Regions from separate parts of the Clostridium thermosuccinogenes genome, predicted to be linked through region 2. Evidence: a T-box and tRNA genes for the amino acid it is inferred to sense, from the RefSeq annotation. Region 2 holds a T-box; the other holds one or more tRNA genes.
What was found. The T-box of region 2 lies ahead of thrS (threonine--tRNA ligase). A T-box ahead of a tRNA ligase gene usually reads a tRNA of that ligase, here a tRNA-Thr.
Positions count from the first base shown of each region.

Region 1 (8,483 bases), 790 kb from region 2:
ACTTAAAGGCCAGGGGATTAAACCCTCTTGCTTTCAGATACTTGTGCCTGAATGCCCATTACAGGAACAAGCTGAATTTCACATGGGATGCGATACAATCGGCCCAGGTATCCCTGGACAGGCTGCTTGAAGGAGCTCTTGCCCACAAAAATGGCACGGCTTCTGTTGATGCGGAGCTGATCGCAAAATTCCGCCAGGACTTTGAAGAGGCGATAAATGACGACCTGAATATACCCAGAGCCCTTGGTATTGTATGGAATGTAGTGCGGTACCATGAAAAATCCAAGGATTTGTTTGATCTCCTCGTGCTTATGGATTCGATACTGGGACTGAATATAGATAAGGTGCAGCCCAAAGAGGAAAAGCAGGAAGAAATCGATCCAGAAATCGAGGAATTGATACGGCAAAGGCAGCAGGCCAGAAAGGAAAAGAACTGGAAGCTGGCTGATGAGATCCGGGACAAGCTTAAAGAAATGGGAATACTGCTTAAGGATACCCCGGAAGGTGTTAAGTGGGAGAAGATATAATACAGCAAATTTGATTGTTCAGCCCTTTCAAGACCTGGATGGGGATATGTGACAATAGTTAGATATTTGCTGTTGTCGCTTGTTGGAGCTGTCCGAAGAGCATGGATTTCCAGCTTTCCCTGGAAAAAGTGAAATGCCATTGGAGTTATGGAGAATTAATCGGATATGGTGATTATCCGTTGATTATCTGTGTAAAATAAAAGGGGAGAATAACCGGGCATTGGCTCGCCAGATTTCCATGGACTTGATTTGGGCTGGGACTGGGTTTCAGGTGTTACATGAGCCTGGTTTAGGTCCTAAGCCTGGGTCAAGCTTCAGGTGTTTTACGGGCCTGTTTTAGGTTTCAAGCTTGGGCCTAGCTTCGGGTATTTCACATGCCTGGCTTAGCATTTTAAGTTTAGGTTGAGCTTCAGACATTCCGTAAGCCTGAATCAGATCTTAAGCCTGGAACGAGCTTAATGCTGTTCCGCAAGTTTGAGATAGGTTATAAATTTGGACTATATTTGATTTAACTTTGATTTAATTAAAATTTTGAATAATATAATTTGTTTTGCTTTTAGGTACCACATGGAAAGCAAATATTGAAAAGCTTGCCCAACCCGAAGTGTGGTTTTGACCCACAAAAAGCTAAGTTCTTACGGCTTCGACAAGCGGATTAAGCAACGCATAGAGAAGTCGAGGATGATTGGAAGTCATTGCTATCCAATGTGGCAATGCAGTGCTTAGCCGGAATAAGGCTTGATGCAGATTTTGGATATTTTAATCTATTGAAAATAAGGTGCTTTGTATTGGAAGAAGTGTTTAAAGAGGTTATAAAGGAATTTAACAAAGAAATTACGGACAAAAAGGATCCGTCCCAGATAAATCCGCTGGTGCTGGCCTATATCGGTGACGCAGTTTATGAGCTGTATATAAGGGCACTCCTGGTGTCCAGGAGCAATGCCCATGTCCATAAACTGCATGTAGATTCAATAAAGTTTGTAAAGGCTAAAGCCCAATCGGACATATTGCACAGGATAATGGGGAATCTTACGGAGGAAGAGCAGGATATTGTGAGGAGAGGCAGAAATGCCAAATCCGGTACTATTCCTAAAAATGCCGATGTGACAGAGTATAAGTATGCAACGGGTTTTGAGTCTCTCATAGGCTATCTGTACCTCACCCATGCCTATGACCGTTTGGTGGAGGTTTTAAAAATGGCTGTTTCTGAAGATGCAGCCCAGAGCTAACCTGGATTTTGGTATGGTGGCGAGCATGTACCGGAACCAATTTAAAATAACACGAAGGCAGGTTGTGACAGATGTTGGCTAATAAAAAGAAGGGTAATAGAAGAGCAGATGGCAGCAGATTTGATGGTAAAAAATCTGATGATAAAAGATATGACAGCGAAAAGGCTCAATATAAATCAAAACATAAAGACTCGGATGATTTCAGGGATGGTACCGGCCGCTATGAGCCTTCCCCTGAGGAAGCTGCCGAAAGAATAGAGGGCAGAAATCCTGTGATAGAGGCTATCAGAGCGGATAGGGCAATCAATAAAATTTTCGTATCCAAAGGCGAAAAGGAAGGATCAATAAAATATATCATAGCGCTGGCAAGGGAAAAGGGTATAGTGGTGCAGGAGGTGGACAGATCCAAACTGGACACCCTGTCCATAACCAGAGCTCATCAGGGAGTCATTGCTTTTGCAGCGGCCAAGGAATACGTGGATGTGGATTATATACTGGAAGCTGCTGCTTCCGCCGGAGAAGCACCGTTTATAATAATTCTGGATGAAATCACCGATCCCAACAATTTTGGTTCAATATTGAGAACGGCAGATGCGGCAGGTGCTCATGGGGTAATCATACCCAAGAGGAGGGCTATTGGCCTTACGGCTACGGTATCAAAAGCGTCAGCCGGAGCGGCTGAATATGTTCCTGTAGCTAGGGTTACAAATCTTGGACAGACGATAGATTACCTCAAGAAAAACGGTGTCTGGATCGTAGGGACGGACTTGACCGGTGAGAAGCCTTTCTACGACAGCGATTTGAAAGGACCGATCGCCCTTGTGATAGGCAGCGAAGGAGAAGGCATGGGAAGGCTCGTCAAGGAAAAGTGCGATTTTATCGTAAATATCCCTATGAAAGGCCATGTGTCCTCACTAAATGCTGGTGTTGCGGCAGCAATTGTCATGTATGAGATATTAAAACAGCGTAACAAATAATGTAACTAAGACGACAGGTTTAAACAGCAATATCTGTTCGTTGATGGTTCTTTGCAGAGCCGGTTGAAAATAACCGAATGTTTTGAAAACATTTTGTTATAATCTGATTTGATGCTCTAAAAACAGGATAATTTCAACCAACAGTGGCAAGGACCTGTCTATGGCTATTAGCGCAGGGAAAGGCGTATCCATATCTTAAAAAAAGACACCCTGGAAGACTGAAGGGATAAACCCTGCTGGATGATGTGCAGCTAACCGGGGGATTCAATTAGAAAATATTATAATCGCATCCTATGCCCATATGTTTAAAAACGGGCAGGGAATCAGAAATCTATGATTTTTTGAGAAATATATATTCAAAAGAAAAGGAAACTGCCGATAAATATATAAAGGCTTGTTTACCATAATTTTTTTCTATTCATAGGGCAGCTGGTACAGAGTCAGATTGAAGGTCTCCGACCATTTTGAACAGGGGTTTGTATAATTGGCCAGTGATAGGACAAGAATGCCTCCGATGGGACTGAGGCATGAAATATAAAGATTATCAGGATTGTTAAAGAAGCAATGGATAAATAGTTGCAAAAAAGGAATCCTATTATGTCAAATGCCACGCTGATTTGTTCGAAATTTTAGGGAAAAATTGGAATGAAAAGTTTTAATTGACATAATAGCGTGTTTTTCTTATAATTATTAATATGTGACCTTTCTGACTTGTTATCAGCTCATATTATGTCATTGCTTATGTAAACAAGCAATATAAAATATAGGTTATGCACTTAATGCAGGGGGGCGTTATCTTGAATTCGAATACACGTATAGGTGTAGTTGGATCTTACAGTACTATGCTTGATGAAGAAATCATAGAAGAAGCACAGGCTGGTGACATTGGAGCCCTTGAATATTTAATCAACAAGTATAAGGGCTTTGTACGTGCCAAGGCTAGAACCTATTTCCTTATTGGCGCTGACAGGGAGGATATTATCCAGGAAGGAATGATAGGACTTTTTAAGGCAATAAGGGATTATAGAGAGGACAAGCTGTCATCATTTCGCGCCTTTGCAGAGATTTGCATTACGCGTCAGATTATTACCGCAATAAAGACGGCCACCAGGCAAAAGCACATTCCTCTGAATTCCTATGTTTCTTTGAACAAGCCTATCTTTGATGAAGAATCCGACCGCACGCTTATGGACGTAATAAGTGAAGAAAGCATAACCGATCCGGAAGAGATGATAATAAACCGTGAGGAATTTGCAGGTATTGAAGATAAAATGGGTGAAATTCTCAGCGATCTCGAATGGGAGGTTTTGTCCTTGTATTTGCAAGGCAAGTCCTATCAGGAGATAGCCGAAGAATTGGACAGGCATGTAAAATCGATTGACAACGCCCTACAGCGAGTAAAACGGAAGTTGGAGAAATATCTCGAAGGAGAAAAGTGATAACTTCGAAAATTAGAAAAAATAAGTACTGGACTTGTTGTTATGGTTGTGGTATAATCATATTCGCTGTGGTGATTACAGTATGCAGACTTAGGTCTGCGGGTGTAATTCAATGGTAGAATATCAGCTTCCCAAGCTGACTGCGTGGGTTCGATTCCCATCACCCGCTCCATTGTTTGCCCTCATAGCTCAGCAGGCAGAGCGCATCCATGGTAAGGATGAGGTCACCAGTTCGACTCTGGTTGAGGGCTCCAATTTGAAAAGACGTATCCGATAAGGATGCGTCTTTTTTGTTTGAATCTGTGTACGAATAACTGATTACTTCACTTAGACAAAGCGCTCTGCCGGCAGAGCATGTGACACAAAAAGCAAGTAGTACAAGGAAAGCAAGCATGGAGGAGCGGAGCATATGAGATATGTGAGTACCGCAGACGTGAAGCTTGACGAAGTAGTAAAGCCGGAATGTGGAGCTCATTCTAGTGTGCCGATTTTTGTGCTTTAGACCATCCATGGTAAGGATGAGGGTATAGTTTGGCCTTGGTTGAGGGGTGCAATAAGTTAGATATGTTGTTGTTTTTTAACTATGATTAACACTATTAATGTGAAAATATGTAATTGCTAGGAGGATTTTAGATAAATGTGTAGAATATTCAAGTATAACGATAGTGTTTAAGAGATTGATTTATTTGAGGTAAAATGTATAATCTTGAAGAACTAAAAAGTATTCCAGTGGTGGAAGTTGCAGAAAAACTGGGGATAAATGTTAAGAAAAACAAAGCTATGTGCTTTAATAATCATGATAAAAAAACTCCTAGTCTAAGTTTTAATACCAGAAAGAACTATTGGCACTGTTTTGGATGTAATGAAGGTGGTAATTCAATTCAACTTGTACAAAAAGTATTTGCATGTGATTTTATTGATGCTTGCTATTGGCTATCAAAGGAATTTAATATACCGTTTGGTTCAGAAAAAAATAAAAAATTAATACTAAAGACGAAAAAACTCGTTCAAAGACATAAAAGTATAGCTGAAAAAGATAACATAAATAAGCCTGATATTGAAGTATATGAATGGCTTGTAAATTCTTGTTCTCTAGGTACGCGTGCTTACAAATACCTTATGAATGAAAGGAAATTTAACAATGAAGTTATTCAACACTTTAATATTAAATCCATAGAAAACCCTACTAATGTGTTTCTTAATGCAAAATCAGTATGGGGAATTGATAGACTTTTAAAATGTGGTCTTGCAAAAATATCTGATAAAGATATTCCGGTATTTATTTGGACAAGTTCAGTTATTTTATTTCCGTTTTATAACTTAGATAACAGAATTGAATACCTCCAAGGAAGACAAGTAGGTGATAGAGAGCCTAAATATATTAACCTAAATGGTATCAATACACACATTTATAACTTTAATGTACTGAATCAGATTGGTAAGAATGATTTTATATATATATGCGAGGGTATTCCAGATGTCCTTTCTGCTTATCAAATGGGTATACATGCAGTTGGTATTTTGGGCGCAAATAACTTTAATGAAGAATGGGCGAATTATTTTACTGATTATAAAATTAGGATAATTCCTGATTCTGATATAAGTGGCAATGAATTTGCAATTGTTGTAGAGAAAGCTTTTCGAAAAATCGGAAAACCTGTTCAAATTATAAAGCTTAAGGGTGTAAAGGACCTTACAGAGTATAGAGTAAGTAGGTGTAAGTAATTATGGATGACATTATAAGTCAGATAGTGAATATCGAGAATTTATATTGGGCATGGGAGAAAGCTAAGGAAGCATACAATCAGAGTGATATCTTATATGATGAAATTGAAGTAGCTGCATTTGAAACAAATTTATCTAAGGAACTTAAAAGAATTCAAAATGATATTTTGAGTAAAAGATACAAACTATCACCAATAAAGCCAGTTGCCCACCCAAAATCTAAGAAAGACAACACTCCAAGAACGAGGCAGGCTTTTTGGATTTCTGTTCGTGATCAGGTAACATGGATAGCAGTAGTCAATATAATTGGTCCGCATTTAGATCGCGTGATGCCATTTTGGAGTTTTGGTAATAGGTTATATGTATCCGTGTTTCCTAAAAAAGGAGAAAATAATGAAAAAATAAAATGGAGTTTTGGGCCTTATAGGCATACGTCAAAGCATATCTATAGAAAATGGAAACAGAGTTGGCCGTTTTATAGAAGATGCATTTCAATTGTGACAAAGAAAATGACACATGTTAAAGTTAGCGATGGTTCAAATATAATACCTAATGATAATTTATTTGATGAAAAAGAACTTGAAGTTATAGAAAATAATAATGCCCTACCTTCACACTTAAAAGTAAAATATCTTGAGAATGAATATTGGTCAGAAGATTTAAGCAGAGAAATATACTGTAAGCGCTTAATTTTAGGGTGCCTTGTATGAATCATTACGGCACCAGGAGGGTAGTTCAGGTGACCACGGTAGATAAGGTGTCAGAGATTCATGCGTCAATTCCTTTAAGCTTGGTAAATTTGTCAGTAGATGCACCAAATACATATATGGATTAAGTTGATTTGCTTTGGCAGTTTCTATCATGCTGTAGACAATAGCACTGGCCTTGGCTCCGCGAGTTGTGTCGGCAAACAGCCAGTTCTTCCTGCCTGTGACATACGGACGAATGGCATTTTCGGCTCGATTGTTGGAAAGCTCGATTCGTCCATCCAACAGGAAACGATTCAATGATTCCTTTTGATTCAATGCATATGTGATCGCTTTCCCCAGATTGGAGTTTGGCAGCGGATTTAGTTGTTGCACCCATTCCCAGAACTCATCAAGAAGGGGTTTCATATTTTTAAGTCGTTCTTCATACCGCCTTTCAGCGGATAGTTCCTCCCATTTCTTGTCCATGGCAAACAGACGGTTACAATAATCATATCCGATAGCCGCCTTGGAAGTCTTAGTGTCAGCCCCCTGGGGAATTGCTTCTTCGAATTTGCGTTGTAAATGAGCCCAACATCCACAATGTATAACATCAGGCACTGCATTGTAGCCACTATAGCCATCTGTCTGAAGGTAACCCGAAAAACCCTCAAGAAATCTTCGGGCATGCTGGCCGGATCGTGTCGGTTGGTATTCAAATAAAACAGCCGGGGTTGGACTTCGCCCGGAAGTGTAGACCCACATCCGCGATTCTGTCGTTGCTTTCCGTCCCGGTTCTTTTAATACCTGCAGTACAGTTTCGTCTGCATGAATCAGGGGTTCGGAAATCAAGTGCTTATGAATGGCATTGTACATTGGTTCAAGCCATTCATGGCTTGGACGTATGATCCAGTTTGCCAGGGTGGCTCTGGAAAGTGTCACCCCCTGATTTGCCCAGTCTTTCTCCTGCCGGTATAAAGGCATTCCGTTGGCATATTTCTGATACATAACATAAGCAACTGTTGAGGCAGAAGCAAGGCTGCGTTTCATGACCGGGGCTGGAACCGGCGCTTTGACAATGTTGGCATCTCCGGTTTCCTTCTCGCAGACGGTACACACATAATTAAAACGAATGTATCTCAATACTCTTACTTGGGCAGGGATAATCTCAAGTTCATCCCTGACATGCTCCTTGCCCAGATATCTAAGGTCAGCCTGGCAAATACCGCAAGAGCGCTTGTCCTCGTCAAGGTCACAAACAACCTCCACTACAGGAACTGTCTGTGCCAGTTCTTCCTTTGTTCTTTTAGGTTTTCTGGTATGGGCAGCCACAATTGTCTGTACGGTAGGTTCTTCTGCTTTGTTGTTCGCTTCGACCTCTGCTTCGTTGAAAAGTGAGATTTGATCGTTGTCTTCTCCTAAAACATAACGACGCTTTTCGCTGGATTGGCCGTATAGAGCTTTTTGGGATTTGATAAGAAGCTCTGTAAGCTGGTTGATACGGATTTGCTGGTTTTCCACTATTTTTTCCAGAGTGGAAACATATTCAATTTGTTCTGGCGTAAGCCCTGTAAAATTTATCTTTTGCATAAGATAATTGTACCATATTTCACCTGAAAAATCCAGCTTAAATGCTGTAAAATCAATACTTTTACGCACTTTTTTATCAGTAGATTTCGCCTGTTCTTGCTTTTCGTATTGCTTTGGGTTGATCTATCGTCAGACCCTCCATCAGCCACCGGAATTCCTGCTGGGTAAGCCGTCTTGCTTGCTCCGGTGTACGGGGCCATTTAAAGTTCCCATTCTCAAGACGCTTATATAGCAGTACAAAACCGTCTCCTTCCCAGAAGAGAGCTTTGAGACGATCACGACGTCTCCCACAGAAGAGGAACAGGCTCGG
Region 1 is NZ_CP021850.1:329,181-337,663, forward strand. It holds gene cysS (cysteine--tRNA ligase) at 1-527, shown strand, start outside; gene CDO33_RS01480 (Mini-ribonuclease 3) at 1,325-1,756, shown strand; gene rlmB (23S rRNA (guanosine(2251)-2'-O)-methyltransferase RlmB) at 1,828-2,733, shown strand; gene sigH (RNA polymerase sporulation sigma factor SigH) at 3,513-4,172, shown strand; tRNA gene CDO33_RS01495 (tRNA-Gly) at 4,271-4,344, shown strand; tRNA gene CDO33_RS01500 (tRNA-Thr) at 4,351-4,426, shown strand; gene CDO33_RS01505 (CHC2 zinc finger domain-containing protein) at 4,869-5,897, shown strand; gene CDO33_RS01510 (hypothetical protein) at 5,900-6,607, shown strand; gene tnpC (IS66 family transposase) at 6,590-8,173, opposite strand; gene tnpB (IS66 family insertion sequence element accessory protein TnpB) at 8,250-8,483, opposite strand, start outside.
Region 1: it encodes a tRNA-Thr, which carries the amino acid that the T-box ahead of thrS (threonine--tRNA ligase) is inferred to sense. The anticodon was not compared.

Region 2 (8,483 bases):
ATAGTATGCAAAACGCTTAATAGGCTTCGCCATATCCTGAGGCATTGTTCCAACACGCCACCAGGGATTATATGAATATAGCAGCTTAATGACATTTTCTACAGATGTAATTGCCATTCCTTCACCTCATTTTTCTAAATATTATATTTCTACTTATCATTTTTTTCAATATTTATGCTAAATATACTTTGCATATTTTAAATATAAAATGCATATTAAAATTAAAATCAAGTAAGTTTTACTTGATTTTAATTTTCAGCATATATAGAAGAGATCTTATAATGGATTGATGATATTATCGATAGTCTTTGAAGCACCATTGATGGTTATTTGTATGGAAAGTCATCAATAGCCCGTCTTCAAGCCTAATTTGCATAGTCAATGGCTCCTTTATAACCAGGCTTTTTTACAATTTCCATAACGATAATATCATTGCCCGTATGGTAAGCAAACTGTTTGCCTTTAACTTTTACAAGTTCCCTTATAGCTTCCTTGGGATATTCAATCGTTCGGATTAAAGCCACTTCATCAACAAACTTTTTATTACCGTCAATATGGGACTTGATTTCCTCCCTAATATTTCTTCGTTTTTCTTACGCATACTCACTCAATCTCAGATTTTCACCTTTTTAAAAACAAGCCATATGGACAGATATTGTATTACTGCACAATTATGGATGATGATGTGTATCCCAATGAAACTACGTCCTTTTTCCAGTATCACGGCCATTGGTATCCACATTAGCTCCGGCAACAAACCTCCCAAATCTAACTGGGTCAATGCCCTTAATTCCTTCATTCTGTCTGTCCGTGAGGTGGATGTCAGTCAAGCTCCAACACGGGGTCTTAAGCCCTTATGGTGAAAATTCATCCCGACTATCCGGCTCATTTTGTCAAGGTTCAAATCTATCATTAAAGTGAAAGCGTTAGTTTTAGTTTAACTGCTTGCCCCGCTTGATTACACATTCCATCGCGTGAGTAAGACTGTCAAGGGTCGGCACAAGCCGAACGCAGTCTTGCCCTTGACTGGCTTACGAGAGCGATGTATTCTTTCATATGCGGTGCAAATTATGCTGCTTTTACTTCCGGTCTTTTTATATCGCTTATCATCTTTTGTGGGTCGTAAGCTATGTCTTTCGTCAGTATCGCATAAAATATCCGTATTAACTTATTACTCAAAGCAACCAGGGATTGCATTTTCTTCAAGGGCCTTTCCTTCCTAGTCGTATAGTATTGGTGTAAGGCTCGGAATTCCTCATTCTTGGACAGCAAGGGCATAATACCAAATGTCAAATAGTATCGCAGCCGCTTCCTTCCACGTTTGCATATGGTTGTCTGACCCTTATGCTTACCGGAACTGTTCTCTTTGAGACTTAGCCCAGACAGCTTTTGGATCTGCTTTGGATGACTAAATCTAAAGATATCGCCTACCTCCGCTAGAAAGCCTGCAGCTACCACGAGTCCAACACCTTTGATTTCAAGCATCTTCTCAAACCCGGGAATTTGCATTGCCAGCTCCTCAATTAAAGCCATTGTTCTTTCATGCTGTCGCATTTTGCTCTCATAGTCCTCAAGCAACATTGAGAGTTCATTTTCTGCAGATATAAGCCCTTCGGATGTTCCAATAGAAGTCTTAGCGGATTCAAGAAGCCTCACAGCTCTTTTTATTCCTACAGCCCTTATCTTGTGTTTCTTCCAGATGGCTATGATACCTTCAATGCCTTTTTCAACAACCTTTTTGGGTGTCGGGCATTCGTTCAGTATCAACAATGCAGCCTTCCCCTCCCAATCCTCAAATACCTTGGTGAATTCAGGGTAATGGATACATATCCACCGGCTGATACGGTTCCTGACAGCTGAAAGTTCCTTTACTAGCCGCCACCGGCTGTCCATGGCCGACCGTAGCTCCTTGTAAATACCTTCCGGAATATACGGTTCAATATATCTCCCATCCTTAACCAGCATTGCTATGGTTTTTGGGTCTTTACGGTCGTTCTTGGTGGGATTGTTGTCATCCAATTCCTTGCTTTTCTTCACATGATGCGGGTTTACTAGTACAATGCGCATCCCGCTTTTCATAGTATTCTCAGCAAGGTTGAACCAATAGTGTCCTGTCGGCTCCATCCCAAGGATCACCTCGGTAAAGCCTTTGGCTTCCGCTATCTTCCCTGCCCATTCTTTGAGCTTCGCAAACCCTTCAGTATTGTTGCTGAAAATCAACAGCTTCCCATACTCTACGCCTCTGAAATTGAAAGCTCTGGCGTAGTGTGATTCACTACCAACGTCAATTCCGACAATCAGCGTCGTTTCTTTGATTTGCAAAATCTTTTCATTCTGAGTATACTTCATATTGGATGCCTCCTGTGTTTTTGATTTGTGGTTACTTGCGGCAACTCACATTTCAAATTTTACAGTCAGGCATCTATTTTTTCAAAGGCCATTTTGTTTCCTTATAGGAATGCTCCAATAATACATAAGTATTGGGGCATAATTTTCTTACCTCTTCCCATTTCATTCATATCAACACCTTACCGAAATCATTTTTGTACGATAGTATTATTCACTTTCATATATGTTCTTAAATAATAACCGCATATCCCTGTGAGGTATAAATCAAGAGAATGGGAACCCTGTTGAATAATCAGGCTTCTTTGGTGCTCCTAAAATTGTAATGGATGTGTATTGTTCGGTCTTCATATATGTAAATCTTGATTATTGGTCTGACAAGTGCCGTTCTATCAAGGGTTTCAAACTTGGTAAATTTCTTTACATAGTTAATAAAAAACTCCCTTTCTCTACTCATCCTGTCAGACTGTTCTTTTTTGCTGTTTAGTCCCGCAAGTCTCAATGTAAGCCTTTCCCGCTCCGCATTGTATTCCTTAGAAAGCTCAAGGAAACCCGGCTCACTTATTATACCTTTGCATTTGAAGCAAAAAATATGTAAGGTAATATTTGTTGACTGGTATTGGAAAAATTGCTATCATGTAAATATATTGAAATAAGGAGCGTATTGTGAAATGATTATTGCCCTTAACTAATCAAAATACCACAACAAAACGCAACAGTGAAACCTATCTTCGCAAGTAGGTCTATTTGCTTTTATCTTTTTTGTGGTAACGATTTGGGTTAAGGGATATCTTTCACAGTATGTTGCCTGTTTATGGATGAACGCTGCATCATCTTGATGTGGGGTTTATTATACTGCGGAACAGTAAGCTGTATTGGTATTTCTTACCGATACAGCTTTTTTGTTTTGGAGGTGGTTATCGCGTTTAATCATGTTTTCTACAGCACAGGTACTATTAGGAGGGGAGGGATACTATGACTCGGTTTGTTGGCTTCTTGAACAAAATGCTCCATGCAAAGTCTACAATATGAACAATGGCGATTAATTTGCATGGAGCCTATAAGCAATCGCCGGCTTTCATTCCAGCATTTTAATGAAATTGTTCATAATGCAGGCTTTGCTTCCTTAAGATTTAAAATATTTTAAGGAGTGGAGTCGGAATGAAATATGTAAAGGCTGATGATGTTTTTCCAGAAGATTTGCTTAAGGAGATACAGAAATATATTCATGGAGAATTGGTCTACATCCCAAAGCCAAAAGGAGCACGCAAGAGATGGGGTGAATGCTCCGGGATCAGGAAATACTTAAACCAACGTAACAATGATATTCGGGAAAGTTTCCGCAAAGGATATACCATTGACCAGCTCTGTGATAAATACTGTCTTTCCTTTGATAGTGTTAAAAAGATTGTTTATTCCAATAAATAAATTTTAAAAGCTCGCAGGGGGTAATTCCTTGCGGGCTTTTTGTGTAAAAAACAATTAATAGATATTCTCGATATATTGTCAGCAAGCTGCTTCACCTATAATCATTAATAGACACGATAATAACATATGATTTAGGAATGAATTCAGTGAATATGGGTGCATTGATTGTCATGTGCTTTGAATTCTTTCAGAGCAGCAATCCTCCATTTCAATCAGCTTAATTCAAACCGATTTTATATAGGGTTGATTATTATGAGCAGCTTATGCATAAATACATTGATACAGAAGTATAAGCATAAAATTAAAAATGTTGGAATTCTTAGTGATGATATTAGCCAGATTAAGTTAATCCTTCGGGACAGCTATCCGGATGAAGAAAGATTGTTCGCCGTCGAAGGGATTTGGGCACACCAGAAGCTATTGGATGCAAAAATTGAAATTAAAGCTTTCCTCTTCTGCCCTGAATATGTTTATAGCGATGAAGCTGTCGCTTTAGTAGGTTCATTCCTGGATAAAGCTGAAAAAGTTTATATGGTGTCGCAAAGGGTTTTTCAAAATCTTAGTGAAAGGGATAAGCCTGATGGCTTTTTGACTATCGGTAAACTTCCCACATATGACATCGACCAGTGGAATTTTAGAGATGATGCTGTAATTGCAGTATTGGACGGATTGGAGACTCCTGGTAATATAGGCACAATTCTGCGTACATGCGATGGTTCGGGAGTGGATGCGGTTTTTATATGCAACAAAAGATCTCGCATAACCAACTCCAAGCTAATTAAAAGCAGCATGGGTGCGGCATTTGTCATTCCCATTGTTGAATTCAAACATGTAGACGACTGTATAAATTGGCTTGCCGCACACAGCTTTAACATATATTTAGCGGATTCTAACGGAGATAAATCATATAAAGGCTATGAGTATAAAGGAAGGTCGGCTTTAGTTTTAGGGAGTGAACGTTACGGACTATCTGAGCAGTGGTACGGTATTAATCCCAATGTTCTGTCTATTCCGATGTTTGGGATATGTGATTCTCTGAATGTTGGCACAGCAGCTTCCATTATTCTGTATGAAATGTGTTTGAGAAAACGTATGGGAGGGTGCGATAAGGTGACTTCATAAAGAAGTTCTTTTAACCGAACTAGATAAATATTGTGGACATTTATATTTTACAGGTGAGAACAGCAAAGAAAAGATTGAAGTCTTTGTGAAAATAATGCTCTTTACTGCCGTCCCTCCTGGTTCAAGTATAATAAAACGGATCCCCTGGAAAATGACGAGTTTGAACTATCAGCATTTCCATTAAGGTTTTCTTATATTTTTGAATACGATAAGAAATTTATAAAAGTATACGGCAATTACGATTGGAATATCGTCGGAAAGACTCTTAAAGAATGCAAAGCATAAGCAAACTGCAATGATAATATATTGCTGGCAATAGTCAAACTAAAATGTATTCTTTATGGAAAAAATTGCTTTACATGTGCAAGGTGTATTTGGTATAATACTAAGAAAAAAACGATAAATGTGATGATAAGGACGAGTAGATTTTACCCAGCTTATAAGAGATGAAGTGTCAGCGGCTGAGAGCACTTCTAAGCATGGAAAATTGAAAACCACCTTTGAACAGTGCACTGAATTTAAAGTAAGTGTAACCGGTGATTCCGTTATAATCACAATGAGTGACAGCTAAAATTGCTTTATAGCTGTAATTTGGGTGGAACCGTGTGAGTTAACTCTCATCCCATTAGAGGATGAGAGTTTTATTTTTACTCGAAAGGCGGTGAATATGGCTATGAGAAAAATGTTATATATCTCCATATGTCTTACGTATAATGATAACATCATATGCTTCTCAGATTGCTCCGGAAGCATAACCCGTCACTACTCTATCATAAAACAAAAATTATGATAAGGTAGGGATGATATATGAATAAAATTGAGCATGAAAAATTATACAATATAAGGCATACTATGGCCCATGTGATGGCCTATGCCGTCAAGCAAATATTTGGTGAAGTCAAGTTTGGTATTGGACCTGTAATAGAAGATGGTTTTTATTATGATTTTGAACTGCCAAGATCCCTTGTTCCGGAAGACCTGGGTATCATAGAAGAAAAAATGAGGGATATTATTAATAATGGGTATCAAGTCTTAAATGAATCTATCAGTTTTGACGAAGCTCGTCAAATGTTCAATGATCAACCATATAAACTCGAATTAATAAATGAATTGGCGCAAAATCCTGAGAACTCCGGTGTAAGCATATACAGAATCGGAGAGTTCGTTGATTTGTGCAAGGGACCACATGTCGCTTCTCTTAAAGAACTGAATTTGAAAACATTCAAGTTGATGCGGGTTTCAGGGGCATATTGGAAAGGTGATGCAGAGAATCCGATGCTCCAGAGGATATATGGAACAGCCTGGGAAAGACCAGAGGAACTAAAAGCCTACATCGACAAAATTGAAGAAGCCAGCAAACGAGATCACAGAACCCTCGGTACGCAGCTTGACCTTTTCAGTTCTTCTCAAGATATTGGACAAGGGCTTGTTCTATGGCATCCAAAAGGTGCAATGATCCGTTACCTTCTGGAAAAGTTCAGTCAGACAGCACATATTCTTAATGGATATGATTGGGTATATACGCCCCATATAGGCCGAGCAGAGCTTTGGAAAACATCGGGACACCTTCAGTTTTATAAGGAATCCATGTACAATGCCATAGAGATAGATAATGAAGAGTATTACCTAAAGCCAATGAGCTGCCCTTTTCACATAATGATATACAATAGCTCGTTGAGGTCATATAAGGATTTGCCCATCCGGTATGCAGAATACGCAACAGTATACAGATATGAGCTTTCGGGGACACTACAGGGGCTTACCAGAGTACGCGGCTTTACTCAGGATGATGCCCATATAATATGTACACCAGAGCAAGTTCACAGTGAAGTTGTCAAAGCATTAAAGTTTTCTCTATATATTTTAAAATCTTTTGGCCTTAATAACTTTAAAGCCTATGTTGCAACAAAGCCGAAAAAGAAGTCAATTGGAGATGATAAGGATTGGAATGCCGCAATTGAGTCCTTGAAAAATGCAGTTGTTGCAGCAGGCTTGGAATATGAAATTGACGAAGGTGGCGGAGCCTTCTACGGGCCAAAGATTGACCTGAAGCTGCGGGATGCCCTGGGAAGGGAATGGCAATGCAGCACAATACAATTTGATTTCAATCTCCCTGAAAGATTCAACATGAAATATATTGGAGCAGATGGAGCAAAGCATACTCCAATGATGGTTCACAGGGCATTATTCGGTAGTTTGGAAAGATTCTTTGCAATGCTCATAGAACACTACAATGGTGATTTTCCGTTATGGTATGCTCCGGTGCAGATTGGAATTGTTCCTATCAGCAGCAACCATTACGAGTACTGTAAGGAACTATCAAAGAAACTAAAAACAATTGGGTTAAGAGTTAACCTTGATCTGAGCGATGATAAGATGAGGGCAAAAGTTCGCAGGATGGAACTGGAAAAAATCCCAATAGTTCTTATCATAGGAGATCAGGAGGTTGAAAAGGAAGGTTTATCGGTCCGTTCCAGAAAAGAAGGTAACTTAGGATTTATGACGCTAAATGACTTTTTGGAGAAAATCAAACCCGAATTAGATATGGGAGTTCCAAAATATATAATGGATTAGATGTAATGACAGGCAGGAAGCAATTATGTTTCCTGCCTGAGTCAATTTACTGTGCTATATAGCCTAGAAATGAATTCAGCTAATAACGGATGTATTGATTGTTATGTGATGATTAATTTTCAACCCATGGACTTCTTTCCGAATCATTCAAACTCCCTGAACCCCATCTTGAGCCAATCATCCCGGGTTATAGCATTTTTCACCTTAAGCCCGTTTTTCTTTTGAAAATTATGCACGGCAAACTTAAGATCATCCTCATATATTCCCGAAACCCATCCTTTAAAGTAGCCCAACTCCTTCAACCGCATCTGGATTGCCATCACATCGGCCCCCCTGTCCCCCGGATTGATTTCGGTAAATTTTCTACCGAAGGGACCAAAGGACCCATTGACTATCACCACCGGTGTGCCATGGGGTACTATGCTGTAAAGCTCAGCCACATGCTTGTTATGCATCCTGATGCAACCGTGGGTTGCTGCATGACCTATGGAACTGGGCCTGGTAGTGCCGTGAATGCCATATGTACCCCAGGGTACATTCAGCCCCATCCATCTTCCGCCGAAACCTTCGCCCCAGTCGCCCTTGTTGATGATCTTCCAGTACCCCAGCGGGGATGGGGTATCGGCTGTCCCGGAAGCTATAGGGTATTCCTTTATCGGCTTTCCATCCTGCAGGAGATAGAGCTTTTTGTCTTCTATCTCAATAAATATACAGTAGTCTTGCTTTGCCGCTGTTTCTTTCGCACTTTTATTTAAATCCCTCTGGTCGGCATAATCCAGGTAAGCCTGCCAGCCGACCAGAAGTGCCAAAATCGCGCTGAATATAAGGATCAAAAGGTTACGATTCAAAAATAATCACCTCCATAAATATCTATATGTGGAGGTGATTATTCATAGAATTTCTGTTTATTCAGCTTTTATTTCAAACCTGTCGAAATTCACACTGTCCATAAATTGCTCGTTGGTAAAAATAGTTTTTCTGAAGTTCACAAACTCCCTGGTATTCTTATCCAG
Region 2 is NZ_CP021850.1:4,274,358-4,282,840, forward strand. It holds gene CDO33_RS18675 (ATP-binding protein) at 1-117, opposite strand, end outside; gene CDO33_RS18680 (hypothetical protein) at 366-524, opposite strand; gene CDO33_RS21000 (hypothetical protein) at 614-799, opposite strand; gene CDO33_RS18685 (IS110 family RNA-guided transposase) at 1,069-2,349, opposite strand; gene CDO33_RS18690 (DUF4368 domain-containing protein) at 2,642-2,803, opposite strand; gene CDO33_RS18695 (CD3324 family protein) at 3,508-3,774, shown strand; gene CDO33_RS18700 (TrmH family RNA methyltransferase) at 4,027-4,896, shown strand; T-box leader at 5,296-5,524, shown strand; gene thrS (threonine--tRNA ligase) at 5,704-7,470, shown strand; gene CDO33_RS18710 (L,D-transpeptidase family protein) at 7,614-8,318, opposite strand; gene CDO33_RS18715 (hypothetical protein) at 8,376-8,483, opposite strand, start outside.